DNA from 4 places in the Peribacillus sp. NPDC006672 genome. Region 4 is predicted to be linked to each of the others. Evidence: riboswitches for the same ligand, from Rfam matches in the RefSeq annotation. Region 4 holds a riboswitch; each other region holds the start of a gene.
What was found. Region 4 has a riboswitch for S-adenosylmethionine ahead of mmuP (S-methylmethionine permease). Riboswitches for the same ligand answer to the same signal wherever they lie in the genome.

Region 1 (7,947 bases), on a different contig from region 4:
GATAAACATATATCATTTGTGACTAGAATTTCAAGAAATTTCAGAGAAGGTGTATAAATGTTGCAATTCGAAAAATCCAGACAGCTTCAGGACCTGCCAAAGCAGTTTTTTGCCTCACTTGTCGCAAAAGTCAATGCGATTACGGCACAAGGACATGAGGTCATTAATTTAGGCCAGGGAAATCCTGATCAACCGACGCCTGAACATATCGTGAAAAGTTTACAGACTGCCGCTGAAAGATCAATTAATCATAAATATTCACCGTTCCGGGGATATCAGTATTTAAAGGGTGCCGCTGCCGTCTTTTATGAACGTGAATATGGTGTCAAGCTGGATCCAAATAGTGAAGTGGCGATTCTCTTTGGAGGAAAGGCAGGTCTTGTCGAACTGCCGCAGTGTTTATTAAATCCAGGTGATACGATCCTAGTTCCCGATCCCGGCTATCCGGATTATCTTTCAGGTGTAGTGTTAGCCCAGGCAAAAACCGAACTCATGCCCTTGACAGAAGAAAATGGTTTTCTTCCAAATTACAAAGTTATACATAAAGACGTGCTTGATAAAGCCAAAATGATGTTCTTGAACTATCCGAATAATCCCACTGGTGCTTCTGCAACTGAAAGTTTCTTTGATGAAACCGTCTCCTACGCAAAAGAGCATTCAATTTGTGTGGTCCACGATTTCGCTTATGGAGCGATAGGGTTCGACGGAAAGAAACCGACAAGCTTTCTCCAGGCAGAGGGAGCGAAGGATGTAGGAATAGAAATATACACACTATCGAAAACATACAATATGGCAGGGTGGAGAGTGGGCTTCGCAATGGGGAATAAAAGTGTCATAGAAGCTCTTGAACTATTACAAGACCATCTTTATGTGAGTCTCTTCCCGGCGATACAGGAAGCAGCGGCAAGTGCTTTGCTTGACTCGCAGAGCTGTGTAGAGGATTTAGTGAAGATGTATGAGGCCCGCAGGAATGTTTTCATTGAGGGATTAAGGGCAATCGGATGGGATGTCAAAGCTCCTGAAGCATCATTTTTTGCCTGGCTCAAGGTACCAAAAGGTTTTACGTCAGAGAGTTTTGCAGACTATTTATTAACGCATGCCCACGTAGCTGTTGCCGCAGGGAATGGATTCGGTGAATTTGGCGAGGGTTACGTAAGGGCAGGGCTTCTGACTTCGGAAGAACGGCTAAAAGAGGCTGTGGAACGGATTCGCACATTAAAATTGTTTTAACGAAGGATTGAGGTATCCAATGTATCCACCTTTAAATGGTTAAAAACGTATTGACAAAGTATGGATTACCTGTCAGAATACAAAATAAATTCTTAATCTTTCGACACTTTAATGTAACTATATATCAGCGTTTTCTTATTTTGAGCAGGTGGAGGGACTAGCCCTATGAAGCCCAGCAACCGACCGTAATTCCATTGTAAAATGGGGCGGAATTCTTCGCCGGATTTTCATGAAATCCACAAGGCACGGTGCTAATTCTTGCAGCCAATGGCTGGGAGATAAGAAGATGGCTTTTTAAAGCCTCTTCTTTATATGAAGGGGTTTTTGCCATTTTGAGCAATGTCAGGTTAATGACTTCGAGAGTTTACTAACGTAATAGGAGTGATCAGATGAGCGAGATAGTCGCTACTTATTTAATTCATGACTTTAATGGAAATCATGAGAAAAAAGCAGAGAGCATTGCGTTAGGTTTGACTGTGGGGACATGGACGGACCTGCCCCATTTAGTCCAGAAGCAACTGGAAAAGCATAAGGGACGTGTAGTATCCGTAACGCCACTATCTGAAGAAGAGAGGGCAAACGGCTATTTTAATTGTAAAGTGTACCGTTCGCTAATAAAAATTGCCTATCCGGCAGGGAATTTCTCTAATGATTTACCTGCAATCCTTACGACGGTCTTCGGCAAACTTTCATTGGACGGTGAAATAAAACTGATCGACCTGGATTTTGTCGGTGATATTCAAAAAGCATTCCCAGGACCGCAATTTGGCATTACAGGCATAAGGGAAAAGATTGAAGTATTTAACAGGCCCCTGGTGATGAGCATCTTTAAAGGTGTATTAGGAAGGGATCTAACCTTCCATAATGAGCAACTGAAGCAACAAGCATTAGGAGGTGTCGATCTAGTTAAAGATGATGAGATTCTCTTCGACCAGGAACAGACTCCATTTTTCGATAGAATAAAAACGGGAAAAAGAATATTGAATGAAGTCTTTGAAACCACTGGCCACCGAACTTTATATGCTGTCAATCTATCAGGGAAAACATTTGATTTATTGGATAAGGCAGAGCAAGCGGCTGAAGCAGGGGCAGATGCTTTATTGTTCAACGTTCATACATATGGTTTGGATGTATTGCAAGCCTTGAGTGAACATGATCATATCAAGCTACCGATCATGGCGCATCCCGCATATAGCGGGGCATTGGCATCTTCATCATTTTATGGGATCGGCTATCCATTATTGCTTGGTAAATTAGTGAGGTTATCAGGTGCGGATTTATCCTTGTTCCCATCCCCTTATGGAAATGTCGCACTTGAAAAAAACGAGACATTAGCGATTGCTGAAGCTCTGACAAAAGATGAATTTTCATGGAAAAAGGCCTTCCCAGTTCCTTCTGCAGGCATTCATCCGGGCATGGTTCCCGACCTGATCAAGGATTTTGGGCTGGACAGTGTGATTAATGCCGGAGGTGGAATTCACGGACACCCTGACGGAGCAGAGGGCGGGGCCAAGGCTTTCCGTTCTGCTGTGGAAGCCGTTCTCGCAGGAAAGGACTTATCAGAAGCGGCGGCTGAGGAAGAAGGACTAAAAAAAGCTCTTGTTTTATGGGGAGGCTTGTAAGAAATAATGAAACCGATCATCTTTTGCGATTTCGATGGAACGATCACCAACACAGATAATATCATTTCCATCATGAAAAAATTTGCGCCTCCGGAGTGGGAAAAGTTGAAAGACGATGTCCTTCAGCAAAAAATCAGTATATCTTCAGGGGTCGGGGATATGTTTTCCTTGCTTGATAGTGGCTTGAAGGATGACATCGTACAATATGTAATCGAGACGGCCGGCATTCGTCCCGGATTTTATGAATTCGTTGAGTATACGAAAAAAGCCAACATCCCTTTATATATTGTAAGCGGAGGCATGGATTTTTTCATTGAACCTCTTTTAAATGATATCTTGCCACCAGATTCCGTTTATTGCAACAATGCATTTTTCAATAAGGAAAAAATTTATATTGAGTGGCCTCACGCTTGTGATGACCAATGTAATAAGGATTGCGGTTGCTGTAAGCCATCAATTATGAGGGGAATTGCGAGTGCGGGTGATTTTAAACTCGTTATTGGAGATTCAGTGACGGATTTTGAAGCGGCAAAACAGGCCGATTTTGTCATAGCCCGTGACATGCTGCTTGAGAATTGCGATAAAGAAGGGATTCCTCATCAAGGTTTTGAAACGTTTTATGATGTAATTGATATTTTAAAGCGGCGGGAGGAGGTAAAAGCTTGAACACTCATACTGAAGAATGGCTGGAGCTAGCGGATATTAAAGCTGAACTGGCCCAAAGGGATTGGTTTATGGGAACAAGCGGGAACTTGTCCATCCGCGAGCCGAAAAGTCCTTTCTTTTATATTACGGCAAGCGGTAAGGATAAAAGGAAGCAAACGGATTCGGACTTTTTATTGGTGGATTTAAAAGGAAAACCAGTTGAAGAAACGGAGCTAAGGCCATCGGCCGAAACCTTGCTTCATACCGTAATTTACGGGAAAACCAATGCGAACTGTGTACTCCATGTCCATACAGTTGAAAATAATGTGATATCCGAATTGTATGGAGATGTAGGTCAAGTTTCTTTTCATAATCATGAAATCATAAAAGCGACCGGACGGTGGGATGAAGATTCAGAGCTTCGGATTCCAATCATATATAATCACGCTGACATTCCACAGTTATCCGATAAGTTCAAGCCACATGTCGAAGAAGACTCTGGCGCCGTGCTGATCCGCAATCATGGTATTACGGTTTGGGGTAAAAGCGGATTCGAAGCAAAAAGAATACTTGAGGCTTGCGAATTTTTATTTCAATTTCAACTGTTGCTTAATCAACAAAAGGCGTTTGCAGGTTCTTTAAGATAAAAGATCATTGAGGAGGAATGAACGATGGCGACGATTAGGTTCCATGAAACAAACGAGGTTATTGAAAACTTTGAACAGGTAAAAGCCTTTTTAGAAACACAAGGGGTTATTTATGAGCAATGGGACATTTCGAAATTACCGGCCCATCTTGTGGAAAAATACGATCTGACAGATGCTGACAAGGATGAAATCCTTTTCACATTCAAATCAGAAATAGCGGAAATTTCCGAAAGAAGAGGCTATAAAGCCCAAGATATCATCACATTATCCGATGCAAATCCAAAGTTGGATCAAATGCTTGAAAACTTTAAGCAGGAACACCACCATGAAGATGATGAAGTGCGTTTCATAGCAGGCGGAACGAGTATTTTTGCCGTTGAGGGCAGCGATAAGCAGTGGTTTGATGTACGGCTTAATCCAGGAGATCTTATTAGTGTACCAGAATTCACACGGCATTTTTTCACGCTGGCAGAAGATAGAAAAACTGTAGCTGTCCGTATTTTCGTTACAGTGGCAGGATGGGTGCCGATTTACGAAAAAGACGAAGTTCAAGCATGATTCATTATTGAAAAACCAGCTTACGGGCTGGTTTTTTTGCAGTTCAGGCAAGTGCTTTAAAAAGATAAGTATGATAAAATTAACGGAATCGAATTTAACAGGATTATAGGAGCAGATACGAATGAAAACAACTGAAGTTTACATATTAGGCGGATTTCTCGGCAGCGGGAAAACGACGCTTCTACGAAATATATTAAAACAGGAAAGTGAAGCGAATAGGAAAGTGGCCGTCCTTTTAAATGAGCTCGGCAGTGTATCGGTGGACAGCGGCCTGATTGGTGATGAAGTGCCACTGAAGGAGTTGTTTGACGGGTGCATTTGCTGCACAATTCAGGATAAGCTGGAGGTTCAGCTTCATGAATTGCTAACTGAAAACGACCTGGATGCCGTTTATATTGAAACGACGGGCGCCGCGCATCCAGTTGAAGTATTGGATGGCATCATGTCGCCGCTTTTCGCCAAAAGACTGGATTATAAAGGGATTATAACGGTCGTCGATTTATTACGGTGGCGCGACCGGGAAGAACTGTCTCCGCAGCTTCGGCAGTTGCTTGCTGAGCAAATCCACCATGCGGATTTCATATTATTGAATAAAGCGGACCTTGTAAGTGAGATGGAGGCCGGACAGCTGATATATTCGATACAGGCGCTGAACACCGATGCTGTTTGTTTATTGACGGAATATGCGGCCATTTCCTTGATATCGTTGCAGCAGATTCAAAGAAAACGGCAAAATGGCCATCAAAAGCTTGATGTACATGACCATTTGCATTTAACTGCAGTGGTCCATACATTTGAGGGGGCCGTGGCACAAACTGACTTTGAAGATTGGCTTAGGGGCCTTCCGGAAACGGTCTATCGAATGAAAGGATACATTTCCTTTACACATTCACAACACCCCCATTTATTCCAATACTCATACGGAATGCCGATGTATATGAATGAAATGATGAAAATGCCATTGAATATCGTCATTATCGGTGAAAAGTTGGATAGGGAAATTATCATCAGCCAGTTGAAGTCTTTGGAAAAGAAAGCGGCCCAATAAACGTTTGCCGTCCATTAAAGAAGGGAAACATAAAAGGACACTTTCTTATCAAGGAGGCGGTAATATTGCCATGGAATAAGAATGATTATCCGAATTCGATGAAGAATCTAGATAAAGATGTCAGGGAAAAGGCTATTGAAATCGCGAATGCATTATTGGATGATGGATATGAGGATGGAAAAGCCATTCCAATTGCCATTGACCGGGCTAAAATGTCGGTGGGAAAAGATTGAAAAAATGGTCAGACCATATATGGGTCTGACCATTTTCATTGTTGCAATCCAAAGGCGGCAAATGTCTTTTCGTCTTCAATTAATCCGCAAGCAGCACATTGCACCCGAATTTCTGGACCATTATATGCTAGATGGAACGGTTGAAGCGAATCGTTCGAATATTGTTCAACAATCTCACCGGATTGCGGATCCTTTTTAATGGGGGTTGATACTTGCTTAATGAGGTTGAAGCGAGATTTATTTGTCCGGCAATTCGGACAGCGGTATACTTGAGACATTGTACTCACTCCTTTTTTTGAATTTTTTTATAGCGTAATCTTAATATTAAGTTAGTCTTTACAAACTTGATTAATAATATGTATAAATTAGTAATGGATGGAAGGGATAATATGAAAGATAATGTCAGGCAAGAAGCAATACTGGAGGCTTATTTAAGTTTATGGAATAATCGTAAGCTGCCGGATGGAGGTGGAAGGGAAGTATTATCGGAACTCATTCGCCGTGAGCTTTTAGATGAAAATGCACACCCCCGTGCCCGGAAACCGGTACTGGAAAAGTTTTACCTCTGTATTAAACGCGTGATGGGATCTTCGCTTTCAGAAGAAATGAAAAACGCAATCGTCATGTCCTATGTCACTGAATTGGAAAGGTTATGATACGGATGCTTGTTTAAAGAATATTCTTTTCCGCTTCATACTTTTTTCACAAATCATTGTTAAAATTTTAAAAAAATAGATATTTAATGAATAAGGAGCTTAAAATATGAAGTGGGGCATTGGGCTTTTTCTTGCCATCGTACTGCTTACTGGTTGTAATGGCAGTCATACATTTACAAAAATAAATGAAAGTGAATCTTTCTTGGCGACAGTCAATATCAAGGATACCTCCCTGACTTTCATAGATGAAAACTATCATCAATTTGCCAAATGGGATATTTCAGAACCATTTACCGGAGCCCTGCTCTTGGCAGACAAAGATACTATCCTGCTTTATGGAAAAGATATGGAGAAAGTCCAAGTGTACTCTTTATCTGAAGGAAAACTGATAAACAGTTGGGAAATTGGGAAAGGGATCGTCAATATGCAGTTATTACATGATGGAAAAAGCATCGTGGCAGTCAATCAATCGAATCACTCCATTTATTTTTTAAATGATGAAGGTGAGGAACAGGATATAGTCAGGGTTGGTAAAAGCCCTTTGACCGTTCTTCAGGGTGAGCAAGCGAATCGCTTGTATGTAATTAATTTTGGGGATACCAAATGTTCAGTGATAAATCTTGAAACCAAAAAGGTCGAATTCGAATTTCCCATACATAGTTCCAGCACTGGCTCATTATTGAGGGAAGAAAAGGATGAAATATGGATCGGAGGACACGGTGATGGAGATCAAGTGGAAGAAGATCTATATATTTATTCGGCAAAAACGGGAGAGTTGAAGAAAAAGTTGAAGGCTCCCACCATGCCGATAAAGTTCCTGGAGAATGCTGAAGGCATTTTTGTCCTTAGTCATGGTACAAGCTCCTTATATAAATTGAATGATCAATATGAGGAAGTGAAAAGCAAGGTGGTCGGCGTCAACCCTTTTGAAATGGCGAACTTTAACGAAGATGTGGTCGTAGCGGGATATGATAGTGATGAAGTGTATGTAATGGATGCTGGAACAGTCGATGTTAAAAAAACGATCAAAGTCGGTGAAGGTCCATTCCAATTGATATTGAGGGAGTAGTTGACATGCATGTTTACACCATTTTAGTCGTGGATGATGAAGAAGATATGCGGAATCTAGTTGAAATGTATTTGCTGAACTCAGGTTATCGATGCCTTCAAGCTGCGAATGGAAAAGAAGCCATTAGTATGGTTGAAACACAGGAAGTGGATTTAATCCTATTGGATATCATGATGCCAGGTATGGATGGTTTCTCGGTATGTGAAAAGATTCGTGAAAATTGGGAGATTCCTGTAATA
Region 2 (7,947 bases), on a different contig from region 4:
TCACTTCAAATCCTTCATGTTGGAGTATTCCGGTTAACGTGTCGGAAGCGAAGAACTCTTGATTCCCAATTTCGGGTTTGGAATGAATGGCTTGACTAATTCCGATATATAATTCGGCATGAAGGTCGATGTGATCTTCAATGATTTTCTGATGCTGCTTCCGCACTAATTCTCTCGCCATATTCTTATCTCCCTTTTCATTTATTGGTTTAAAGAGCCGGATAGGTATCCTTGAATCCATCCGGCATTCCTTCACTTTGTTCTCATCGTCATTTTTCAACGGCTGGTTTTGTCCAAGCATCCTGGTAATTCAATAATTCATCTACAGAAACATATGCAGGAATGGTGTTTCCTTTAAACGTTTTTTCAATGAATGCCTCCACTTCTTTCGAGTGATAAAGTTCCACTAATTTTTGCAGCTCAGGACGATCGGTATTTCCCTTTTTAACTGCAATGATATTAATATATGGTTTCGCCGTTTTACTTTCATGGAATAATGCATCTTTTAAAGAAAGTCCTGCCTCAACGGCAAAGTTATTATTAATGGTTGAAGCATCGGCATCATCCAATAGACGTGGCGTATTGCCGGCAGCAACAGGTTTGATTTTCAATTTTTTCGGATTATCCTGAATGATTTCCAATGATCCCGAACCATTGAATTCCTCTTTCAATGTAATCAATCCAGCTTCTTGAAGAAGGAGTAAGGAACGGCCAAAGTTTGTTGCTTCATTCGGAACGGCTATAGTCGCGCCATCAGGAAGACTTTTAAGACTTTTATGTTTTTTCGAATAAAGGCCCATTGGTGCAATGACAGTCGACCCGATGGCCTCTAATTTCAAATTTTGATCTTGGATGAATTCATCGAAGTAGGCGACCGTTTGGAATGAATTTGCATCAATTTCACCTTCATTTAACGCAAGGTTCGGTTGGATATAATCATTAAAAGTGACCAGTTCGATATTCAGCCCCTTCTTTTTCGCTAAGCCGACAATGTATTCCCACGTTCTCGTATCCCCGTTGCTGACACCCACTTTCACTGTTTTCACATCATCCGTACCGCCTGCTGCACCCTCTTCGTTCCCACATGCTGCTGACACGATGGCCAATGTCAATACTATGATCGTTAATAAGATTTTCTTCATTTCCCCAACCTCCTGTTATTTTTATCTTCTTCTGATTTTTTTTGAAACGAAATTCCCGGTGGATTGCAATAATTGAACGATGATCACGAGTGCCGCCACTGTGACGACCATCGTCATCGTATCGAACCTTTGATAACCGTAAGCCAAGGCTAAATCTCCTACCCCGCCTGCACCGACGGCACCTGCCATGGCTGTAGAACCAACCAGCCCGATTGTCGCTGTTGTAAATGTAAGGATCAACGAACTAAGCCCCTCGGGAATCAAAAAGCGATAAATGATTTGCCATGTCGTCGCCCCCATTGCCTGAGCTGCCTCGATGATCCCTTTGTCCACTTCCAACAGGGAGTTCTCCACAAGGCGGGCAATATAAGGAGCCGCGTAAAAGATAAGCGGAACAATGGCTGCATTCGTTCCGATCGCACTGCCTACAATCATTCTAGTAAACGGAATCAGTGCTACAAGCAAGATGATGAAAGGAACCGACCGTAATATATTGATGATCGGATTCAATACATTAAAGATCCATTTATTCTCCAGGATGTGACCCTTTCTAGTAATGACAAGCAGGATACCTAGCGGGAGCCCGATTAATCCAGAAAACACCAATGAGATGGCTACCATATAAAGTGTGTCACCGAAAGCGGTCGACAGCTGGTCTGCCGTTATTTCCATTCCCCAAAGCGTATTACCCATTTACTTGCACCTCCTGTACGAGAATCCCCTCATCTTTAATATATTGATAAGCTTTGCCTACCTCTTTTTGGTCACCTGTTACCTCGATGATCAAATTCCCAAAAGGCGTTTCTTGAATTTCAGAAATATTGGCTGATAATACACTTAAATGAACATCATATTTCTTCGAGATGGTTGAAAGTAAAGGAGTACCCGAAGTAGTCCCAATAAAATTAATTTTCCAAATAATCGGGATATGGGACCCTATACTTTTCAGGAAACTTTGTGGAATCTCGTCATGTATGACCGTTCTCACGAAGTTTTTTGCAATATCAGTTTGCGGCTTGGCAAAAACTTCGAAAACTGAGCCTTGTTCAACCACGCATCCGCCCTCCATGACCGCCACTTTATTGCAAATTTCCCTGATCACTGACATTTCATGAGTGATTAGCAGAATGGTAATATTGTATTCTTTATTAATTTTTTTTAAGAGCTGCAGTACTGCACTCGTTGTTTGTGGATCCAATGCCGATGTAGCTTCATCACACAATAGGATTGATGGATTGGTAGCCAATGCCCTTGCGATGCCGATCCGCTGCTTTTGACCGCCGGATAATTGTTCCGGATAACTCTTTGCCTTGCTTGATAAGCCAACGAACTCTAACAGCTCGCCTACCCGCTTTTTGATTTCTTTACCCGGAGTTCCCGATAAAACGAGCGGCATGGCGATATTATCAAAAACGGTCTTTGAGTTAAGCAAGTTGAAATGCTGAAAGATCATCCCGATTTTTTTCTTCTCTGCCCGTAATTCCTTTGGGTTCAATGAAGTTAACTCCTTCCCCCCAACAATCACCTGACCATCTGAAGGGTGTTCCAGCAGATTGACCAGCCTGATCAACGTACTTTTCCCGGCCCCGCTATAACCGACTACACCGAATATATCCCCCTTTTCAACGGTCAAATTAATTCCTTTTAACGCTTCAACCGTCTGTTTCTTTGTTTGATAAACCTTTTTAACATTTTGAAACTCAATCATCCAATCTCCCCCCATGTTGTTTATTTGTACAAATTCTTTATCAGAGAAGAGCTTCCAATGTTTCATAATGATCGGGTTAAATTTTCGAAAGTCACGAGTAAATGCGCGAAATTCACGAGTAAATCTTCGAAACTCACGAGTAAATGCGTGAAACTCACGAGTAAATGCATGAAACTCACGAGTAAATGCGCGAAAGTCACGAGTAAATGTGCGAAACTCTCGAGTAAATGTGCGAAACTCTCGAGTAAGTGTGCGAAACTCTCGAGTAAATGCGCGAAATTCACGAGTAAATGTGCGAAACTCTCGAGTTAATGCTCACAACTCATGATTAATGATCGAAACTCTCGAGTAATGCGTGAAACTCTCGAGTAAATGCACCAATTCTCCAAATAACCATATCCATTCTGAATAAACAAAAGAGGCCCCTTCCGTCATCAGACAGAAGAGGCCTCTTTTAGACATAAAAAAGAGTAAACTCTTAAATTAATTATCTAAGAAAAGCTCCTTCTTATCTTTCAAACTTTCGTCCGTTGGAATTAGCACAGTATTTTTACAAAAGTAAAAACCCGCTGCCGAGGTATCATAGGGCCAAGTCCCTCCACATCTCTTGATAAGAATTAACGTTATATTTAATTATGTCCTTCACTATATATTCAATTTTCTCTAAAGTCAACTATATTTTTTATCGCTCTAAACATTTTCATAGTATAGTGAATTGACAGTTTTTTTATTATATTAATATAATTCCACTTCTACTTTATAATGATTTGCTCATTCTCCAGACAAGGTATTTTTCATTTTCTTCCCTTATCTTCATCATGCCTGAATTCGTATATAAACGAATCGCCCTTTGATTGTCCGGAGACACCCTTAAATGATATTCGGATACATTAAATTGCCTGAAAAAGTTTTCTGCGTAGCGTACCAATTCCTTGCCAAGGCCTTTACTGCGGTATTCGGGAATAAGATAAAATAAATTCACATAGCCAATCTCAGTCCCTTCATACTCCCGAATTTGAAGTTCCATTTGTCCAATCGGTTCTTGATCCTTTTCAATGATCACCTGTCCATCCGGAAATTTGCGGACCCTTTCTTTCATTTGTTTCAGATAAGAATTTTCATCTCCAAAACCATCTTCAGATCCAAAACTTACAACAAAGGAATCTTTCCTGAATTTAATGATAATGTCCTTATCCTTGTCCGTATCAATGGTACGAAAGATCAACTTTATCCACCTCATCATTTTATTGGAATAGTTTCAAAGCAGGCAAAACTCATTTTACTTACGATCTTTTATGATATTTTTTATTATTAAAAGGCTCAAAGGGGCCCTTTCGTTTTTGTGCCTTGATGAAAAAACATTTGCCATCTGCCATTCGCATATTTCCAGATTGAACTTCTTAAGGTATGCTCCTCTCTACCTTCATCAAAAATCCGGAACGTAGTTAATACGGTATCTTCGGACAATTGGTGCATGTCAAAATCGCTTAAGATCATGTTCACCGCTTCTATTCCTTCTTCTCCGATACAATCGCTTTTAGTCCATATTCGACCTGAACTGCCGAACTCAAAGAAATCATCTTTCAATAATCGTGAAAGTTCCTCTGGTGATGTACGGATCTCAGATTTTAATAATTTCTCCTCCAGCTGCTTCACGTGCGCTATTAACGAAGACCATTCGTTTTCCATTCATTCCATCCCCTTTTACACTTATATGTGCATGAACTATGAACTACTTCCCAAGCTAATTGTAAAATCATATATAATACATACTAACAATATATCCCAGATGGTGGTGAAATTAATGATCGATGCTATCAAAGATTTTTTATCCAGTTCATTGTTAATTATTAGCTGGCTTATATTTGCGGTCAGCAGTATTTTTTTCATTTTTTCTTTTTTAACCATCTTTGCCATACCTATATTTCTCTTGTTATTTTTAACAGGCTTACTTTGCTTCTCTATTTCCAAAAAACTGGACTGGAGACAGACCTCAAACTGAAAGAGATTAGGCTACTTTACGTTAAGTTGTTAAGCCTAAAGTCTTTTTACTATGTATTCAGTGGTGTTAGATCATGGTTGGCCGAATTAAACAGGACTAGGTCGAAACTGGAGGTCGAATTAATTTTAATTTGGTCGAAGCGAGCGCCTGTAGCGGAAGGGAACGATCAATGCACAAACCTCCACAAAAACGGCAGGCAATGCGGTTTCCATCCTAGTTTTATGCAGAGTGGAGTGGAGTGGAACGGAAGGCGCGAGACTCCTGCGGGAAATACGTGTCCAAGGGAGACCCCACAGGCGCTAAAGGCGCCGAGGAGGCTCCCGGACCGCCCGCGGAAAGCGAGCGCCTGCAGTGGAAAGGAACGGTCGTAGTACAAACCCTCCAAAACGGTGGGCAAATTCCGTTTTCATGCAAAGTGAATTGGAACCGTCAAAATTTAAAACCTAAAAAAACTGAAGACAAACTCCATTTTATCGAGTTTGTCTTCAGTCTGAAAGAAGCTGCAAGTTTCGTGTCGTATTTATTGTGATAGTGTGCCCTGCAGACGATTCGTTTCGGCAATCACTTTTTCTTCATCGATCGTTAAGCATTCGCCATTTTTCACCATCATCTTGCCATCAATGTATACATCACATACATCATTTCCGCGTGCTGCATAAAGCAAATGCGAATATGCTTCACTCAGCGGCTGCAGATGCTCTTTGTTATAAGGGTAAATGGTGATGAAATCTGCTTTTTTACCTGCTTCCAGTGATCCCGTATGACCCATGCCGATTGCTTCGGCACCCATTCTCGTGGCCATGGCCAGTGCCGTTTGAGCAGGGAATTTAGTGGCATCCTTATAGATGCCTTTTTGCAATAATGCCGCCGTTCGCATTTCCTCGAACATATCGAAGTTGTTGTTGGAAGCAACACCATCTGTTGCAACCCCAACTTTAATGCCTGCATCAAGAAGGCTGACGATATCAGCAATTCCCGATCCCAGCTTCAGATTACTGATTGGATTATGGGCAACCCGAACATCATGCTGTTTTAGTATCGCCCGTTCTTCATCATTGAGTACCACACCGTGGGCCATCACGGTAGGCTGATCGAACAGCCCTAAACGGCGAAGGTGCTCGACAGGACGGAATCCGAAACGCTTTTCGATGTCAACGATTTCAAAGTCCGTTTCCGAAACGTGAATATGCACCATCAAATCATTCTCTTTAGCAATCCGTGCACTTTCCATAATCGCTTCAGGTGTACAAGCATAAGGGCTGTGTGGCGCAACCATGGTAGTCAGACGGCCATCGGCAAACGTCTTATAGTTTTTTGAAAACTGTTCAGCCCCCATGAGGTTCGCTTTTTGTTCTTTTTCCGTACCTAAGCTGAAAATCGTGTAGGAAAAGGCTCCGCGCATTCCGGTTTCGCCTATCGTCTCCATGACAGCACCCGCATCTATTCCATTAGGATTAAACATATCTGAAAATGTCGTTGTTCCTGATTTCAGCATTTCCATAATGCCAAGCTGAGAACTTACAGAGGCTATTTCCGTTGTAAACTGGCTTTCAATCGGCCATATTTTCGTTTCAAGCCATGGCTTTAGCAGCATATCGTCCCCGATTCCGCGTAAAAGGGTCATCACAATATGCGAATGGACATTCACTAGACCTGGCATGATCCATTTTCCGCCAAGGTCGACCACTTGATCGGCATCCGCCAATTGTTCTTCAGAATGTTGGCCGATGTAGGATATGGTTTGATCTTGTACAATCATCATGCCCTTTTCAAAGATTTGATTTTCCTTGTCCATAGTAAAAAAGGTAGCATTCATATATATCGTTTTCATGTAATTATTTCCTCCAAAGTCATTTCGTATCATTGAACAACAAATCATGTTACTATTCCGCATTCTAAACTAGCTTCTTACTGATAATCAAGTAATTCCATATTATCAGGGAGCATTTCCATTTACCTTAGGAACCTATTGGAAGGTCTCCATGATGAATGCTTCCTTCAATATATCCATTTAATCAGTAAACCACCATTGCAATTCAGGATGCAAAATCAGTTGCTTAAAAAAATCTTCCCCCTATTGCTCCTAGGGGTTTCCGTGACACGAATGGCTTCTTGTACATCCTGAAGACCGTAGTAAGAATCCGGCATCATGAAACTCAATCTTTTATCGTTAATGAATCCCATCAAAAGGTTAAACGTTTCTTGCCAAGTCTGAACGGACGCCTGTTGATTCCAGTGCCGTAGATGAAACATTTTAACATTTACTTTTGTCCTTTGTGAAATTTTCGCCCAATTTACAGACTTTCCTGATAAAAGACCAATCGTTAATAAGATGCCTTCAGGCCGAACACAAAAGGCTAACTCGGAACCATCTGTACCTCCGACCGAATCTATGGCCGCATTCGCTCCGCGTCCATTCGTCAACTCCATCACGGTATCATGCAATGGTGATTCAGACGTATCGATTACATATGCAGCACCAAGTTTAAGCAGTTCTTCTGTATAGGTATTGTTTCTGGTTACAGCAATCAGCTTAAACCCAAGAATCTTGGATAACTGGGTAAAGATGCGGCCAATGGACGATCCGCAAGCATTCACGAGTAATACATCATCCGGTTTCAATGCCAATACTTCTGTGATTGTTAACCAAGCGGTTATTGGATTTATATATAATTGCGCTGCGATATGGTCCTCAATGGAATCAGGAATGACAATTGCCAAATCCGCAGATGTTTTAACATAATCCTGCCAGGTACCTTCACCGCGCAAAGGCAGAACACGCTTACCAATCAGCTCTTGCGAAACCGAAGAACCCACCTCTTCCACTATGCCGACGCCTTCATAACCAGGAATGGAAGGCAAGGGAATTCGGTGGGAATATGCGCCCCGAATGGGCAGCAAGTCAGATGGATTGATAGGACGTGCAGTCATCCGTACAAGGACTTCCCCGTCCACAGGCATTTGAATACATTTATTTTCCACTTTTATAACTTTTTGCGGTTGCCCAAACTCATAAAATTTAGCACATTTAGCTTCCAAAATATTCAGTCTCCTTTAATATATAGTTCTATCTATTTTATCATTTATACAGAACC
Region 3 (7,947 bases), on a different contig from region 4:
TGCGACGGCCTCACCATCGATCACGATATTATCTTGATAAATGCAGGCCACTTTAAAGCATCCTTCGTAGGAATTTTCATATGTGTAATTAACAATATCATCCAAGCTGTATAAATCATTTCCCCCACCAGATTCTACGCTATCGAACAGACGGCATCCATTCGTTATTTTCAAAAATTCTTTATAATCATCGGGCAGAAGCAATCCGGTTTTCTTTTCAAAGGAATCAATTTGTTCATCCGAAGCAGGCGAATTGAAGGTGCAAGTGGCTTTGTATATGAACCCATCCTCATTTACTTCAATTACTTGATTATTTTCGGCTAATTTCTTTTTCATTTGATTAATCGCTTCTTCAACTTGACCGGTCATGTCCATCAGCTCCCGATTGGATATAGTCATTCACTAGAGATACTAGAAAAAGCAGCTAAATGTTTAGCCTTCAAGTATACAGTATACGCTTATTTTTCAAAAAAAGACCTAGCTGCAAGAATGTTGTATAATATATGATGCGCTTTATTTTTACTTAGGAGGTTGCTGATTTGAATCAAGCAAACCCGGTTATATATGCAACGGATAACAAACGATATCATACATGGAATTACCACTTGAGAAATCATTTTGGACATAAGGTTTTTAAAGTTGCCCTTGATGGCGGTTTTGACTGTCCCAACCGTGATGGGACAGTCGCACATGGAGGCTGTACCTTTTGCAGTGCCTCAGGCTCGGGTGACTTTGCGGGCAGCAGGGTTGAAGCCCTCGACGTGCAGTTCAAGAAAATCAGCGAACGTATGCATCATAAATGGAAAGATGGTAAATATATGGCCTATTTTCAAGCGTTCACGAATACGCATGCACCCGTGGCAGAGCTTCGCGAGAAATATGAAAGTGTATTGACCCAGGAAGGTGTCGTCGGACTCTCCATTGCAACACGTCCGGATTGCCTTCCAGATGATGTAGTCGAGTATTTAGCGGAATTGAACGAACGCACTTATCTATGGGTGGAACTTGGCCTTCAAACGGTTCATGAAAAGACCGCGACGATGATCAACCGTGCGCATGACTTCGATTGCTACAAGGAAGGGGTCGATAAACTGCGCAAACACGGCATCCGCGTATGCTCCCATATCATCAATGGCCTTCCTCAGGAAGATTATGACATGATGATGGAAACAGCCCGTGAAGTCGCCAAACTCGATGTGCAGGGCATAAAGATCCATTTACTTCATCTATTAAAAGGGACTCCGATGGTCAAACAATATGAAAAAGGCCTGCTTGAATTCCTTGACCGTGACGATTATGTCAGCCTGGTATGTGATCAACTGGAAATAATCCCTCAGGAAATGATCGTTCACCGCATAACGGGTGACGGTCCGATCGATTTAATGATCGGTCCAATGTGGAGCGTCAATAAATGGGATGTCTTGAATGCCATTGATGCCGAATTGCAACGCCGCAACAGCTGGCAAGGGAAAAATCATCATACGGAGGTACAATCAGATGAAGCTTGACCGAATTTTGCCATTCGCCAGGATCCTGCTTGAAAAAGCGGTCCAGCCTGGGGATATCACCATTGATGGCACGATGGGCAACGGTTTTGATACGGTCTTCCTTGCAGGACTTACCGGTGAAAACGGACATGTCTATAGTTTTGACATTCAGAAAGAAGCACTGCAAATCACAGCGGCCAAACTGATGGCCGAGAATTTACAGGAACATTGCACCCTCATTCACGATGGGCATGAACAACTCAGCAAATACATCAAGAAAGAACATTCCGGAAAGATTACAGGTGCCATATTCAACCTAGGTTATCTTCCTGGCGGTGACAAATCAATCATCACCCAAGCAGATACGACGATATCAGCAATTGAACAGCTGTTCGAGATGCTTGCACCTGAAGGCATCATCATCCTCGTCATTTACCATGGACATCCAGGAGGATCGACGGAACGGGATGCATTGATGGATTATGTACAGGACTTCCCTCAACAAAAAGCGCATATCTTGAAATATGGCTTCATCAACCAAGCCAACAATCCGCCATTCATTGTCGCGATCGAAAAGAGATGATGACTTTTGACACCGTTCTTTCGGAACGGTGTTTTTTCAATCCCAACTCGAAGGCAGCAGAATTACCAATCATAACTTTTCGAATTTTTCGTCTATAATGATTATAATTAAGGAAAATAGATAAGAGGGATTCAAGTGAAGAGTACGGGGATTTTGTCAGATCACTTAATTCATTGACAGAAAAACAAAAAAACATGGAAGACCTCAAACAATTTGAAAATCATTTTGATAAGTTCCTGCCACAGCTCGATTTGGTGATTTCCACCCAAAACCATGAAGAAATCATGAATATGTAAGCGACGCTTTTAGATTTATTCGCTAATGACTTGAGCTTTAAATCCATCTATCTCCTATCCACCGCCTTATCCAATAAAAATAAACTTACACACTTGAGCCAATTTATGTACCCGGTTACTTTCTGGGCACCGGTCATCAAGTCGAACGAATTGCTTAAAAACGCAGGCTGATCAAAAAAACTGCCGAAGTCTAACTTCGGCAGTTTTCTATTTATCCTGAAGTATGTACTGATCAAACGACATACCCTAATATCTTTAAACGGTTTTCAACAAAACTCAGCGCATATTGAAATACATCATCACGTTCTGGTTCATTGAAGATTTCATGATAAAGCTTCGGCCATTCCTTATATTGCTTTTCACTTGCCAAGTTATAATTGAACCACTCACGAACCGCCTTCTTGTTCACGATTCGGTCATCTCCGCCCTGCATTACCAAAAGCGGCACATCCTGAAATTCGGGAATCTCTTCAAAAGCATCCTTCATAGCCTGTGCAAGCTCGCGATACCAGCGAACCGAAACCTTTGTGATATATAATGTATCGTTTCTATCGGATTCACGAATTTCCGCACTTCTCGTCGCCATTTCAGGTGTCAATCCGGAATCTACCCTGAACTGAGGCATAACGATATTCAAACCATGCGAGAGTGTTGTAAGGAACTTCCGCGGCTTCGTCACGAGGCCCAAACAAGGAGAAGAAAGAATCACCCCTGCAATGTCCCATTCCTCTTCCTGAAGAAGGCGTATCGAGATCAAACCGCCCATGCTGTGTCCAAGTAAAAAGACCGGCAGCGAATATTCGTAAGCCTCTTCTATCCAGCTTTTCACTTCGTCCAAATACTCATCAAAGGAATCGATATGTCCCCTGTAGGCGCGAGTAGTCATACCCTGCCCAGGAAGGTCGCCCATGACGACATGGTATCCAGCTGAAAGCCACATTTGTGTTACCCACTTATAACGTCCGTGATGTTCCATCGCCCCATGAATGATGACAATGACGCCTTTTGCGTCTCCTTCTGTCTCCCATTTCCACATTCGAAATCCCCCTTTCACTTTTCACTTGTTGTATACGATCTATGATAGTTAAAATAATTTATATAAATTATAACCATATTCGTGATTTTCGACAAAAAAAGAAACCTAACAAGTTGTACATTTATATTATAAATAGCCAAGTGTATTTGCATACGGTATATTAAAATAATACATAAAAACATTCACTTCGGGAAGGAAATGATTGAAAATGATTATTTATCCGTTTAAAGGTAAAGAACCTGATATCGCTGAAAGCGCTTATATTGCTGAAAACGCTGTCGTGACAGGTGATGTGAAAATTGGTGAAGAATCGTCAATTTGGTTCAATTCCGTCATACGCGGCGATGTATCCCCAACCATTATAGGGAACAAAGTCAGTATACAGGATAACAGCGTTCTGCACCAAAGCCCAAATAATCCATTGATCATCGAGGACGAAGTAACCATTGGCCATCAGGTCATATTACATAGCTGTAAAATTCGAAAAGGAGCTTTGATCGGCATGGGGTCGATTGTGCTTGATGCAGCGGAAATCGGCGAAGGGGCTTTTATAGGTGCAGGCAGTCTCGTTCCCCAAGGCAAAGTCATTCCACCGAACATGTTGGCATTCGGACGCCCAGCTAAGGTCATTCGTGAAATCAATGAAGAAGACCGTCAGGATATGGAACGTATCGTACGCGAATATGCTGAAAAAGGACAATACTACAAAACGGCAGAACGAATAAAATAAACTGAATTTAGCGGAAACTTATAGGTATACGCACCAAACTTACGAGTAAATGAGCCAAACTCACGAGTAAATGCGCCAATCTCACGAGTATATGCACCAATTTCACGAGTAAATGCACGAAACTCACGAGTAAATGCACCATCTCACAAGTATACGAGCCAAATTCACGAGTATACGCACTAAACTCACGAGTATACGCACGAAACTCACAAGTATACGAGCCAAATTCACGAGTATACGAGCCAAATTCACGAGTATACGAGCCATCTCACGAGTATATGCACCATCTCACAAGTATACGAGCCAAATTCACGAGTATACGCACCAATCTCACAAGTATACGCACTAAATTCACGAGTATACACGTTAGTGAATTTCTATATGGGATTTCGAATTATTCTCTCAAAATTAATCAATAAAAAAAGGTGTCCGCTATAAGCGGGACACCTTTTCATTTATGGATTATGCTTGTGCTTTTAATGTTTCTGCTTTATCTGTGCGTTCCCATGGAAGATCGACATCTGTACGGCCAAAGTGTCCGTATGCAGCTGTTTGTTTGTATATCGGGCGACGAAGATCAAGCATTTTGATGATACCGGCTGGACGAAGGTCGAAGTTAGCGCGAACTAGGTCAACAAGGACTTCTTCGCTAACAGTACCAGTTCCGAACGTATCAATCGAGATTGATACGGGCTCTGCCACACCAATTGCGTATGCCAATTGAACTTCCGCTTTGTCAGCAAGGCCAGCTGCTACGATGTTTTTCGCAACGTAACGAGCAGCATATGCCGCAGAACGGTCAACTTTAGTAGCATCCTTACCAGAGAATGCACCGCCGCCGTGACGAGCGTATCCGCCGTAAGTATCAACGATGATTTTACGTCCAGTAAGACCAGCATCCCCTTGAGGTCCGCCAATTACGAAACGGCCAGTCGGGTTGATAAAGTACTTAGTTTCAGCATCAATCAATTCAGCTGGAACAACTGCTTTAATCACATGTTCTTTTAAATCTGCTTGAATTTGTTCAAGCGTAATTTCTGAATCATGCTGTGTAGAGATAACGATCGTATCTACACGTACAGGACGGTTATTCTCATCATACTCCACAGTTACCTGTGTTTTACCATCAGGGCGTAAGTAAGCAAGCGTTTCATCTTTACGAACTTGAGCCAGGCGGAATGAAAGTTTATGTGCCAATGAGATCGGAAGCGGCATAAGCTCTTCAGTTTCATTACAGGCAAATCCGAACATAAGACCTTGGTCCCCTGCACCGATTGCATCGATTTCTTCCTCTGACATGTTTCCTTCACGAGCTTCCAATGCTTTATCGACGCCAGCCGCGATATCGGCAGACTGCTCATCAATTGAACTCAATACAGCACAAGTTTCAGCATCGAAACCGTATTTCGCACGTGTGTAGCCAATTCCTGCAATCGTATCACGAACGATACGCGGAATATCCACGTAAGCGGATGTTGTAATTTCTCCAGCAACAAGTACAAGACCTGTTGTTACACTTGTTTCGCAAGCAACACGTGCATTTGCATCCTTAGCAAGGATAGCATCTAAAATGGAATCTGAAATCTGATCACAAATCTTGTCCGGATGGCCCTCTGTAACAGATTCAGAAGTAAATAGACGTTTCTTTGACATCATATTTCCCCCTTGGAAGTTAGTATGTTGTAGGCATAAGCCTGATTTTTTACGGAACTCGTTTCCCTCATTAGTTTCAACTATAGACACAGAATTACTTATAAAAACACAAAAACCTTCCCTGGCAAATGAGGAAAGGTTTAAAATTCTGTCTTCTATCCTTTCACTCTTATCGTTCAAGGGTTTTTTACCTTGCTCAGGTTAGCACCATCACCACTATTCCTTGAAGAACCATCGCTTTATTTTCGGCAATCGATCTTGGAGTCAAGTTCAATATGGCAGGTTGCTGGGTTTCAAAGGGCCTGTCCCTCCACCAACTCGGGATAAGAGAATCCGTACAATTTAACATATTATCGTATCTGGTTGGAATTTGTCAATGCTTTTCAAAAGAACATTCCCCCCAGAATGGCGTTCACGTGAAAACACGTATTGGTTCAACGTCTTTAAAGGGTTACCAAGTCAGGGCGAATAGAAATGATGAAAATTGCCATTAATAATAGAACATTGAGAATAAGAATTGGAAAGGCATCATGATTTCCCATTCAAAATTATGATGCAATGAAAATCACTTCCTTGAAAGTATATGCGATCATCCTGACTCGGTTCCTTCCCATTTAAATTGATTAATGCGGCCAGTTGAAAATTATCACAAAAAAAAATAAATAGTATAGACTATTTAAATGAATGTGTTATACTAATTGTAATATAAAACTTAAACAAAGGAAGGTACCTCATATATGAATTCTGTAGATGTTTCTAATGAGTTACACCAATTATTAACAGGAAACAATGTACAAACTCAACTTTCAGTTCCTCAATTGGTTGAAAAAGTATTAAGCAGAAACGAAGGCGTTTTAACATCAACTGGCGCAGTAAAAGCTGAAACCGGCAAATATACTGGCCGTTCACCTAAAGATAAATATATCGTGGAAGAAGCATCTGTTAAAGACAAAGTAGATTGGGGTTCAGTGAACAAGCCAATTTCCGAAGATGTGTTCAATAAACTATATAATAAAGTAGTTGACTACCTAAAAGCAAAAGAAGAGATTTTTGTTTTCAAAGGTTTCGCTGGTGCAGACGAATCATCACGCCTTCCTATCCAAGTTGTTAATGAATATGCATGGCATAATCTTTTCGCCCATACTTTGTTCATCCGTCCAAACGAAGAGGAACTAAGGGGTCACGAATCAGAATTCACAATACTTTCTGCACCTAATTTCAAAGCAGATCCAGAAGTGGACGGAACTTCTTCTGAAACTTTCATCATCGTTTCATTTGAACGCCGCACCATCCTTATCGGCGGAACGGAATATGCAGGAGAAATGAAAAAATCGATCTTCTCAATCATGAACTACTTACTTCCAGAGGCTGGAATCCTTCCAATGCATTGCTCTGCTAACGTAGGACGTGAAGGGGACGTCGCTTTATTCTTCGGACTGTCCGGTACAGGTAAAACAACGTTATCCGCAGACACTAATCGTAAACTGATTGGCGATGACGAGCACGGCTGGTCTTCTAACGGTGTATTCAACATCGAAGGCGGATGCTATGCGAAAACGATCAACCTTTCACGCGAAAAAGAACCACAAATTTTCGATGCGATCCGTTTCGGTGCCGTATTGGAAAACGTAGTTGTTGATCCTGAAACACGTGAAGCAAACTACGATGATAGTTCACTAACAGAAAACACTCGTGCTGCATACCAAATGCAAGCGATCGATAACATCGTGAGCCCAAGTATCGCAGGACACCCAAATACAATCATTTTCTTAACAGCTGATGCTTCAGGCGTACTGCCTCCAATCAGCAAGCTTTCCAAGGAACAGGCAATGTTCCATTTCCTAAGTGGGTACACAAGTAAATTGGCTGGTACTGAAAGAGGAGTAACTTCACCGGAAGCTACATTTTCAACATGTTTCGGTTCACCATTCTTACCGCTTCCCGCTACACGCTATGCTGAAATGCTTGGAGATAAAATTGACGAGCACAACGCAAAGGTATACCTTGTCAACACTGGATGGACTGGCGGTGCATACGGAACTGGCAGCCGTATGAAACTTGCTTACACTCGCGCAATGGTACAAGCGGCACTTGAAGGCGAATTAGCAAATATCGAGACAGTTAAAGACGATATCTTTGGTTTGGATATTCCACTTCATGTT
Region 4 (7,947 bases):
TGCTAGTGTTTTGGTCACAGCAAATAAGTATGATCGTTTGGTCCCTCAGGAGATGATTTATCCGGTAATGGAGCATCTAACATGTAAGGATAAGACATACAGCCTACTGAAAAGTGGACATGCTTCCAAACAGTATTCAGGTGAACTCCCATATTATTTGAAGGAATGGCTACCGGGGCGTTCTTCACCAATTAAATAAGTTACTGGGGGAAGGGAAATGTACGTATTGAACGACAGTGAGTGTAACAAAATCATGCCGGTTTTGGCGTATATAGGCTTTGCATCATTGATATTTTCAAAATTCTTTGCAACATTACCGGATTATTAAGGTGAAATAAAAGAAAGGGCTGGCTCGGCATATAGAGCCAGCCCGTTATTGTATTATCGATAATATTTCACCCGTTCTTCAAGAGGTAAGAATTCTTTATCCCCAGGTTCTGCAGTGGGTTTTCCAAAGGGCATCTGTGCGATGAGTTTCCAATCCCGAGGAATATCCCATGCCTTCTTCACTTCGTCATCGATTAAGGGATTATAATGCTGAAGGCTTGCACCAAACCCCTCGATTTCCAATGAAGTCCATACGACAAATTGTAAAATGCCAGATGATTGGTTCGACCAAATCGGAAAGTTATCGGCATACGTTTTGAATTGTTCTTGAAGCCCATCAATAATGGCTTGGTCTTCAAAGAATAAAACCGTACCATAACCATTTTTAAATGACTTCATTTTTTCTTCCGTTTCTCCAAAATCTTTGTCCCCGGCAGTTTTTCGTAATGTTTCTCTCGTGATATCCCATAATTGGTCGTGGCTTTGACCACTTAAAACAATCACTCTTGCACTTTGGGAGTTGAAAGCGGAAGGGGAATATTGAACGGCATGATCGATAACTTCTTTAATCCTTTTATCAGGAACAACACTTACCTTGCTAAGGGAATAATAAGAGCGTCTATCTTCAATTGCGCATAAAAAATCTTTAGCCATATCACACCTCCATTAATTATACCGACTTATTTTGACCTGATTTTAAATATTTTATTATAAGTGAATGCGGTTGAAATTTTTGAAAGAAAGGTTGACAAATAAATCACTATCGTTTATCTTTAAATCAAGATATTTTCATTAAAAGTATTTTTACCTCTAGTTAAATATCTCGAATTCGAGATATTGTTCGCGGATAATTCATCTACGTAAGGGGAGATTTATAAAGATAGGAGTGGTACAGATGGAATTAAAAGGATTACATCATGTTTCGGCGATTACAGCTAAAGCGGGAAATAACTTTGAATTCTACACAAAAGTCTTAGGGATGCGATTAATCAAAAAAACGGTGAATCAAGATGATGTACGTGTGTATCACTTATTTTATGGAGATCAAATTGGTTCACCGGGTACGGAGTTGACGTTTTTTGAAATACCCAATGCTGCCCGCACTCATGAGGGGAACAATAGTATTTCCGAAATTTCCTTAAGGGTGAGAGATGATGAAGCACTAGGATATTGGAAAAAACGTTTTGTTGAATTCAATGTTGAGCATGATGAAATATCGAGCCGTTTTCAAAGGAAGGTGCTTTCTTTTAAAGATCCTGAGGGGCAAAGGCTTCTTCTGGTTTCCAATCAGGGTAGTAACGGCATTCAAGAAGGTGTACCCTGGGATGGAAGCCCGGTACCACAAGAGTTTTCCATTAATGGATTAGGACCAGTAAAACTCACTGTACCCAATATTGAGCAGACACAAAGCGTTCTAACGGAGGTGTTGGGGTTCCGGAAATCAGGAACATACCCATCTTCTTTAAGGGGGCAAAATCCGATTGTCGTTTACGAGACAGGTGAGGGTGGAACAGGAGCGGAAATCCATGTTGAAGAAAGGAGGGACATCCCTCGAGAACGATTGGGGAGGGGCGGAGTACACCATGTTGCATTCCGGGTGGATAATGAAGGGGAACTGAGAAAATGGATAGAAAAAATTAGTGAATCGAATTTCGTGAACTCGGGATATGTAGACCGCTTTTATTTTCGTTCCCTCTATTTCAGGGAGCCGAATGGCATCTTATTTGAACTAGCGACAGATGGACCTGGTTTTACCGTGGATGAAGCAGAGCAGCACCTAGGTGAAAACCTTGCCTTACCACCTTTTTTAGAATCGAAAAGACAGGATATTGAATCGAATTTAAAACCACTGAATACAAAATCAACAAATTTAATCAACCGGGAAAGGAAGTAATCGGCATGCAAAAGAAAACCGCGGGAATACATCATATAACAGCAATTGTAGGCAACCCTCAAGAGAATGTGGATTTTTATGCTGGAGTTTTGGGAATGCGCATGGTGAAGAAAACGGTCAATTTTGATGACCCAGGAACCTATCATTTATATTTTGGGGATGAATCAGGTTCACCAGGTACTATCATCACTTTCTTTCCTTGGCCTGCGGCATACCAAGGGAAAATTGGCTCTGGGCAAGTGGGGATTACAACATATGCGGTTCCGGAAGGTTCAATGGATTTCTGGGAAATGCGGTTGAACAGGTTTAATATAGTATTTGAGAAAGTTTCACGTTTTGGAGAGGAATATCTGAAATTTCAAGATCCCCATGGTTTGCAACTTGAACTGGTTGAGCGTAAAGAAGGGAAAAATAGCGAGTGGTCATTCGGCGGTGTACCAGCTGCCAAGGCGGTCAAGGGATTCGGCGGTGCCGTATTATTGACGTCAAAACCGATCAAAACGATGGAACTATTAGAGAAAGTGATGGGCCTGCAAAAAATTGGGGAAGAGGGCGATTACATCCGCTTCAAATCCACATCGGCCATCGGAAATTTGATAGATGTTAAAAAAACGGTTTTGCCAAATGGGAACATCGGAGTGGGAACTGTCCATCATCTTGCATGGCGTGCAATCGATAATGAAGATCATAAAGAATGGAGGGAGCATATCGCCAACCATGGCTATGGTGTGACACCCTTTACAGATCGTCAATACTTCGATGCCATTTATTTCAGGGAAGATGGAGGCATACTTTTTGAAGTTGCCACAGATCCACCTGGCTTCGCTCATGATGAAACGAAGGAAACGATGGGTAGTAAATTAATGCTGCCGCCATGGCTGGAAGAAAAAAGGGGAATTATGGAGAAAACGTTACTGCCGGCAGTGCCGAGAGTACTGGAGGAGGATAAATGATGAAGCATATTTTTCAAAAAGGTAGTAATCCAGAAGCGCCATTGCTTTTGCTTTTACATGGCACTGGAGGAACGGAAACAGATCTCTTGCCATTAGCGGAAATGGTTTCACCGGGATCATCCGTATTGAGCGTACGGGGAAATGTACTTGAAAACGGAATGCCTCGTTTTTTCCGCCGGTTATCCGAAGGGGTTTTTGATGAAGAAGATTTGATCTTTCGTACGAAGGAGCTTTATGACTTCTTGGAATCAGCGTCCAAAAAATATGACTTCGACCGTGAAAGAGTGGTAGCATTAGGTTATTCCAATGGTGCAAATATAGCGGCAAGTTTGCTGTTCCATTTCGAAGGGGCATTACAAGGAGCGATTCTTCATCATCCCATGGTGCCTAGACGAGGGATTGCTTTGCCTTCCCTTGCGGATATACCTGTATTTATTGCTGCAGGTAAAAACGATCCGATTTGCCCGGCAGCAGAAACTGATGAACTTAATCAACTTTTACTGCAAGCTGGTGCTACAGTGGATGTTAAGTGGGAAAATTACGGTCATCAGTTAACACGTTCAGAGGTTGAGGCAGCGGGTTCATGGTTTCAAAAGAACTTTTTATAAGAATGAGAGGGACTGAAGATGATTTCTGTTAATCCTGAAAATCTGACTGAACGGGATAATTATAAGTTTTTGACTGGAAGCATTATACCGAGACCTATAGCCTTTGTTACGACACAATCCGAAACCGGTACAATCAATATAGCGCCGTTCAGCTTTTTTAACATAGTCAGTTCAAATCCTCCGATGATTTCCATTTCTGTTCAACGGAAAGAAGGAGTTTCAAAGGACACGGCCCGAAATGCAATTCAAACAGGTGAATTCGTTGTTCATATCACTGATGAGAATAATGTAGCTGATGCAAATCGAACGGCGAAGGAACTCCCATCTGACGAAAGTGAATTGGGTCTTACCAATTTCACGCCGGCTGTCAGTGATAAGGTATCCGTACCAGGATTGCAAGAAGCAAAGGTACGCTTTGAGTGCATATTAGAGCATGCGATACCATTGGCAGGTTCCCAGAATAAACCTGGTTGTGATTTATTGATAGGGAAAATAGTCTGCTATCATATAGAGCAAGATATTTACCATAATGGCCGAATTGACCAGAATGGGCTAAAACCTGTCGCAAGATTAGCGGGTCATACTTATACAAAACTAGGAGAATTATTTGAAATGGAACGTCCTTAATAATTGTGGCGGCATCTTTAAGATGCCGTCTTTTTTTCTATCTTGGGTTATCTCCAATTCTTGAGCGACTTGCCCGCAAAAAAGCAAGTCTTTACAATCCAAAACAAATACTTGACAATTTTTTCATAGATTGATAAAGTAATAAAAAAATAAATTTCTTATCCAGAGAGGTGGAGGGACTGGCCCTATGAAACCTCAGCAACAGGTCTACTACGACACTGTGCTAATTCCAGGGGGTGAAACCCTGATAGATGAGACCCTACGTTTTTATTTGTCAGTAACGCACTCTTTTTAGAGTGCGTTTTCGTTTTTTCTGGATGCAGGATGAAGGAGAGTATGAATGGAGAACAAAACGAAGCATGAATTTCAAAGGGAGATGAAAGCACGGCATTTAATCATGCTATCGCTTGGGGGGGTGATTGGAACCGGTTTATTCTTAAGTACGGGTTATACGATTCAACAGGCTGGCCCGTTTGGCACTATCCTTTCGTATCTGATAGGGGCACTAGTGGTTTATCTGGTCATGCTATGTTTAGGTGAACTGGCAGTACATATGCCCGAGACAGGAGCGTTTCATAGCTATTCAGCCAAATACATTGGACCTGGGACAGGGTATACAGTAGCCTGGTTGTATTGGCTAACTTGGACTGTTGCACTAGGTTCGGAATTCACGGCTGCTGGATTGTTGATGCAGCGATGGTATCCATCAATCAATGTCTGGATTTGGAGTGCTCTATTTGCCATTTTGGTTTTTGTATTAAATGCGCTGACTGTCAAGTTTTTCGCTGAATCTGAATTTTGGTTTGCGTCAATAAAGGTAATTGCGATCGTGATATTTATTATTTTGGGAGTTGCTGCAATGGTAGGTTTTATTCCAATGACTAACTCTCAATCAGCACCGCTATTTTCCAATTTTATAAGTGCAGGGTTATTTCCTAATGGTGCTTTTGCCATTATCATGACGATGCTTGCGGTGAATTTTGCATTTTCTGGAACTGAATTAATCGGAATTGCAGCTGGAGAAACTGTGAATCCAGAAAAAACGATACCAAAGGCAATTCGTCTGACATTGTGGAGATTGATTATCTTTTTTGTAGGAACCATCGTTGTATTATCCGCATTATTGCCTATTTCGGATGCAGGCGTATTAGAGAGCCCCTTTGTGGCCGTTCTTGAACGAATTGGAGTGCCATATGCAGCGGATATTATGAACTTTGTTATTTTAACTGCCATTTTGTCTGCTGCAAACTCAGGTCTATATGCCTCTTCCAGAATGCTTTGGTCACTTGCAGATAAGAAAACCATATCACCAATATTTGCAATATTAACAAAACGAGGTGTTCCGATATATGCAGTCATTTTCAGTATGTTGGGCGGTGGTTTAGCCTTGTTCTCTAGTGTTATTGCACCGGATACTGTGTATATAGTGCTTGTATCCATTTCGGGTCTGGCCGTGGTTGTAGTTTGGATGAGTATTAGCGCTTCACAGTTCCTATTTCGCAGACGGTTTATAAAAGAAGGAAATTCAGTAAATGACTTGGCTTATCGTACACCATTATATCCGCTTGTACCAATCATTTCTTTCATGCTTTGTCTTGCTTCTTGTATAGGAATTGCATTTGATCCTACACAACGGATTGCGCTTTATTGTGGTATTCCATTTATTTTGTTTTGCTATGGAAGTTATTATATAACACAAACTTCAAAGAAAAGAGGTGTAGATCTTGAAGAATAAAATTAACCCAATTGACGCTATTTTACGAGAACATTCAGTCATGATTCTGGACGGAGCACTAGCTACAGAGCTTGAGCGGTATGGGTGTGATTTGGACGATCCGCTCTGGTCTGCCCGTGTATTACTTGAAAATCCAGAGGTGATTTATCGGGTTCACTCTGACTATTTCCGTGCAGGAGCGGACTGTGCGATAACTGCAAGCTACCAAGCTACTGTTGAAGGTTTCTCCCTTCGTGGAATACAAGAAAAAGAGGCCCTGAAGTTAATTCAAAAAACGGTGTTTCTCGCAAGAAGAGCAAGAGATGATTTTTGGAAGGAAGAGACGCAAACGAATAGACCTAAGCCATTGGTTTCTGCATCAGTAGGACCCTATGGGGCTTACCTCGCTGATGGTTCAGAATATGTAGGAAACTATGGTGTTTCAGATGAAACTTTAGCAGAATTTCATCGCTTAAGAATATCAGCTTTGATTGAAGCAGGTGCCGACCTTTTAGCATTTGAAACGATTCCATCCCTGCAAGAAGCAAAAGTATTGAATTCATTATTGAAAGATTATCCAGAAGTATATGCTTGGCTATCCTTTTCTTTGAAAAATGAGAAAGCAATAAGTGACGGTACATTGCTGGAGGATTGTGCAAAGTTCTTTGAGGACAGTGAGCAAATTGCTGCGATCGGTATTAACTGTGCACCAGTATCAGTTGTCACGGACGCCATCAAGGTGTTACGTGCGAACACAAAAAAACCAATTATAGTTTATCCGAATTCTGGTGAAACCTATGATCCACAAACTAAAACATGGCATGGTCAAGAATCATGTAACACGCTCGAACAAAAATCTGAAGAATGGCACCATGCTGGGGCACGTTTAATCGGAGGATGCTGCAGAACGGCACCTCATCATATTGAAGAGATTTCAAGAAAGTGGCGACCTTCCGAAGTGGTATCCTCATAGCTTTATTCCTATATCAACTGTTATTAATAATCATTATATGAAAACAAAAAGAACGGGAAGCGTCTTAATCAGGCGGTTCCTGTTCTTTTTGGTCTCTTTATTCAGTTTTGGAGACCGGCACTAGCCGCCTTGCTTATTGTTGTCTATTCCTTCTAAAAAAAGGCGTGTGAGATCGGGATATAAATTATCGTTCAGATATGCTGCTTGGTTCTGACCGGATTGCTGTGATTTTACCAGGGGAGCCGTTCTCGGCAAATATTTTTGGCCTAGTCGTCAACTTCTCGAGACACTGGGGCTTATTTTGATTTTGCATCCATGTTTTGGATACACATATTCTTGCTTTGTGACAACACTGAAAAACATCCTTTATGAGGGCAAGCAACAGATAGATGTAAGTCGGCCCAGCATGAGTAGTTCCTTATTAACGAATCGATTCACAAACAGTAAAAAGTGAAATTAAATCATATTTTTTTTTTGCTTGGGAAAACTAAACAAACAAGAATGGAAAGGAGAGAATGAGTATGAGTCGTGGTAAAAATTTTAATCATAAAGAAAAAGGTCATCCTGGAAATTTACCTAATAATAGAATAAGCGAAGAGAAGGAACACAGTCGACAGTATGAACAGATTGAGGATATTGTCACACATGAAGCTTTTAAAAATCGGGAAAAAGAAGACGAGATGCCTTAATATAGGGAAGCAAAATATAGGAGCCATTCCGATGCCGTTAAAAATTCACTTTTAAAGAAGTTTCAGTAATTTTCAGTTATGTTATGGGGAAAAACCATGAGTTTTACTATGGTTTTTTCTTTCATTGCATAAAAAAAAGGAAAAGTAGTCCTTCCGTTTCAT

Region 1: another riboswitch for S-adenosylmethionine. It lies ahead of mtnW (2,3-diketo-5-methylthiopentyl-1-phosphate enolase); the one in region 4 lies ahead of mmuP (S-methylmethionine permease).
Region 2: another riboswitch for S-adenosylmethionine. It lies ahead of ACQKKK_RS08985 (hypothetical protein); the one in region 4 lies ahead of mmuP (S-methylmethionine permease).
Region 3: another riboswitch for S-adenosylmethionine. It lies ahead of metK (methionine adenosyltransferase); the one in region 4 lies ahead of mmuP (S-methylmethionine permease).

Annotation. Positions count from the first base shown of each region.
Region 1 covers NZ_JBNNOR010000006.1:29,953-37,899, reverse strand. Annotated here, with positions in the region: gene ACQKKK_RS11230 (pyridoxal phosphate-dependent aminotransferase) at 58-1,230, shown strand; SAM riboswitch class I at 1,363-1,515, shown strand; gene mtnW (2,3-diketo-5-methylthiopentyl-1-phosphate enolase) at 1,620-2,852, shown strand; gene ACQKKK_RS11220 (2-hydroxy-3-keto-5-methylthiopentenyl-1-phosphate phosphatase) at 2,859-3,518, shown strand; gene ACQKKK_RS11215 (methylthioribulose 1-phosphate dehydratase) at 3,515-4,144, shown strand; gene ACQKKK_RS11210 (acireductone dioxygenase) at 4,169-4,702, shown strand; gene ACQKKK_RS11205 (CobW family GTP-binding protein) at 4,824-5,750, shown strand; gene ACQKKK_RS11200 (hypothetical protein) at 5,816-5,983, shown strand; gene ACQKKK_RS11195 (hypothetical protein) at 6,019-6,261, opposite strand; gene ACQKKK_RS11190 (hypothetical protein) at 6,373-6,639, shown strand; gene ACQKKK_RS11185 (YncE family protein) at 6,746-7,708, shown strand; gene ACQKKK_RS11180 (response regulator transcription factor) at 7,714-7,947, shown strand, end outside.
Region 2 covers NZ_JBNNOR010000004.1:227,831-235,777, forward strand. Annotated here, with positions in the region: gene ACQKKK_RS08965 (M20 family metallopeptidase) at 1-181, opposite strand, end outside; gene ACQKKK_RS08970 (MetQ/NlpA family ABC transporter substrate-binding protein) at 270-1,142, opposite strand; gene ACQKKK_RS08975 (methionine ABC transporter permease) at 1,164-1,814, opposite strand; gene ACQKKK_RS08980 (methionine ABC transporter ATP-binding protein) at 1,828-2,850, opposite strand; gene ACQKKK_RS08985 (hypothetical protein) at 2,913-3,134, opposite strand; SAM riboswitch class I at 3,356-3,467, opposite strand; gene ACQKKK_RS08990 (GNAT family N-acetyltransferase) at 3,608-4,075, opposite strand; gene ACQKKK_RS08995 (DUF4440 domain-containing protein) at 4,171-4,539, opposite strand; gene ACQKKK_RS09000 (hypothetical protein) at 5,091-5,381, shown strand; gene ACQKKK_RS09005 (amidohydrolase family protein) at 5,373-6,683, opposite strand; gene ACQKKK_RS09010 (zinc-dependent alcohol dehydrogenase family protein) at 6,902-7,891, opposite strand.
Region 3 covers NZ_JBNNOR010000013.1:38,505-46,451, reverse strand. Annotated here, with positions in the region: gene ACQKKK_RS19575 (SMI1/KNR4 family protein) at 1-369, opposite strand, end outside; gene ACQKKK_RS19570 (TIGR01212 family radical SAM protein) at 540-1,508, shown strand; gene ACQKKK_RS19565 (class I SAM-dependent methyltransferase) at 1,498-2,070, shown strand; gene ACQKKK_RS19560 (lysophospholipase) at 2,599-3,402, opposite strand; gene ACQKKK_RS19555 (gamma carbonic anhydrase family protein) at 3,614-4,132, shown strand; gene metK (methionine adenosyltransferase) at 4,595-5,788, opposite strand; SAM riboswitch class I at 5,952-6,115, opposite strand; gene pckA (phosphoenolpyruvate carboxykinase (ATP)) at 6,523-7,947, shown strand, end outside.
Region 4 covers NZ_JBNNOR010000005.1:88,944-96,890, forward strand. Annotated here, with positions in the region: gene ACQKKK_RS09895 (alpha/beta fold hydrolase) at 1-199, shown strand, start outside; gene ACQKKK_RS09900 (nitroreductase family protein) at 382-981, opposite strand; gene ACQKKK_RS09905 (ring-cleaving dioxygenase) at 1,223-2,221, shown strand; gene ACQKKK_RS09910 (ring-cleaving dioxygenase) at 2,227-3,174, shown strand; gene ACQKKK_RS09915 (alpha/beta hydrolase) at 3,174-3,782, shown strand; gene ACQKKK_RS09920 (flavin reductase family protein) at 3,801-4,409, shown strand; SAM riboswitch class I at 4,565-4,667, shown strand; gene mmuP (S-methylmethionine permease) at 4,750-6,144, shown strand; gene mmuM (homocysteine S-methyltransferase) at 6,134-7,096, shown strand; gene ACQKKK_RS09935 (hypothetical protein) at 7,618-7,785, shown strand.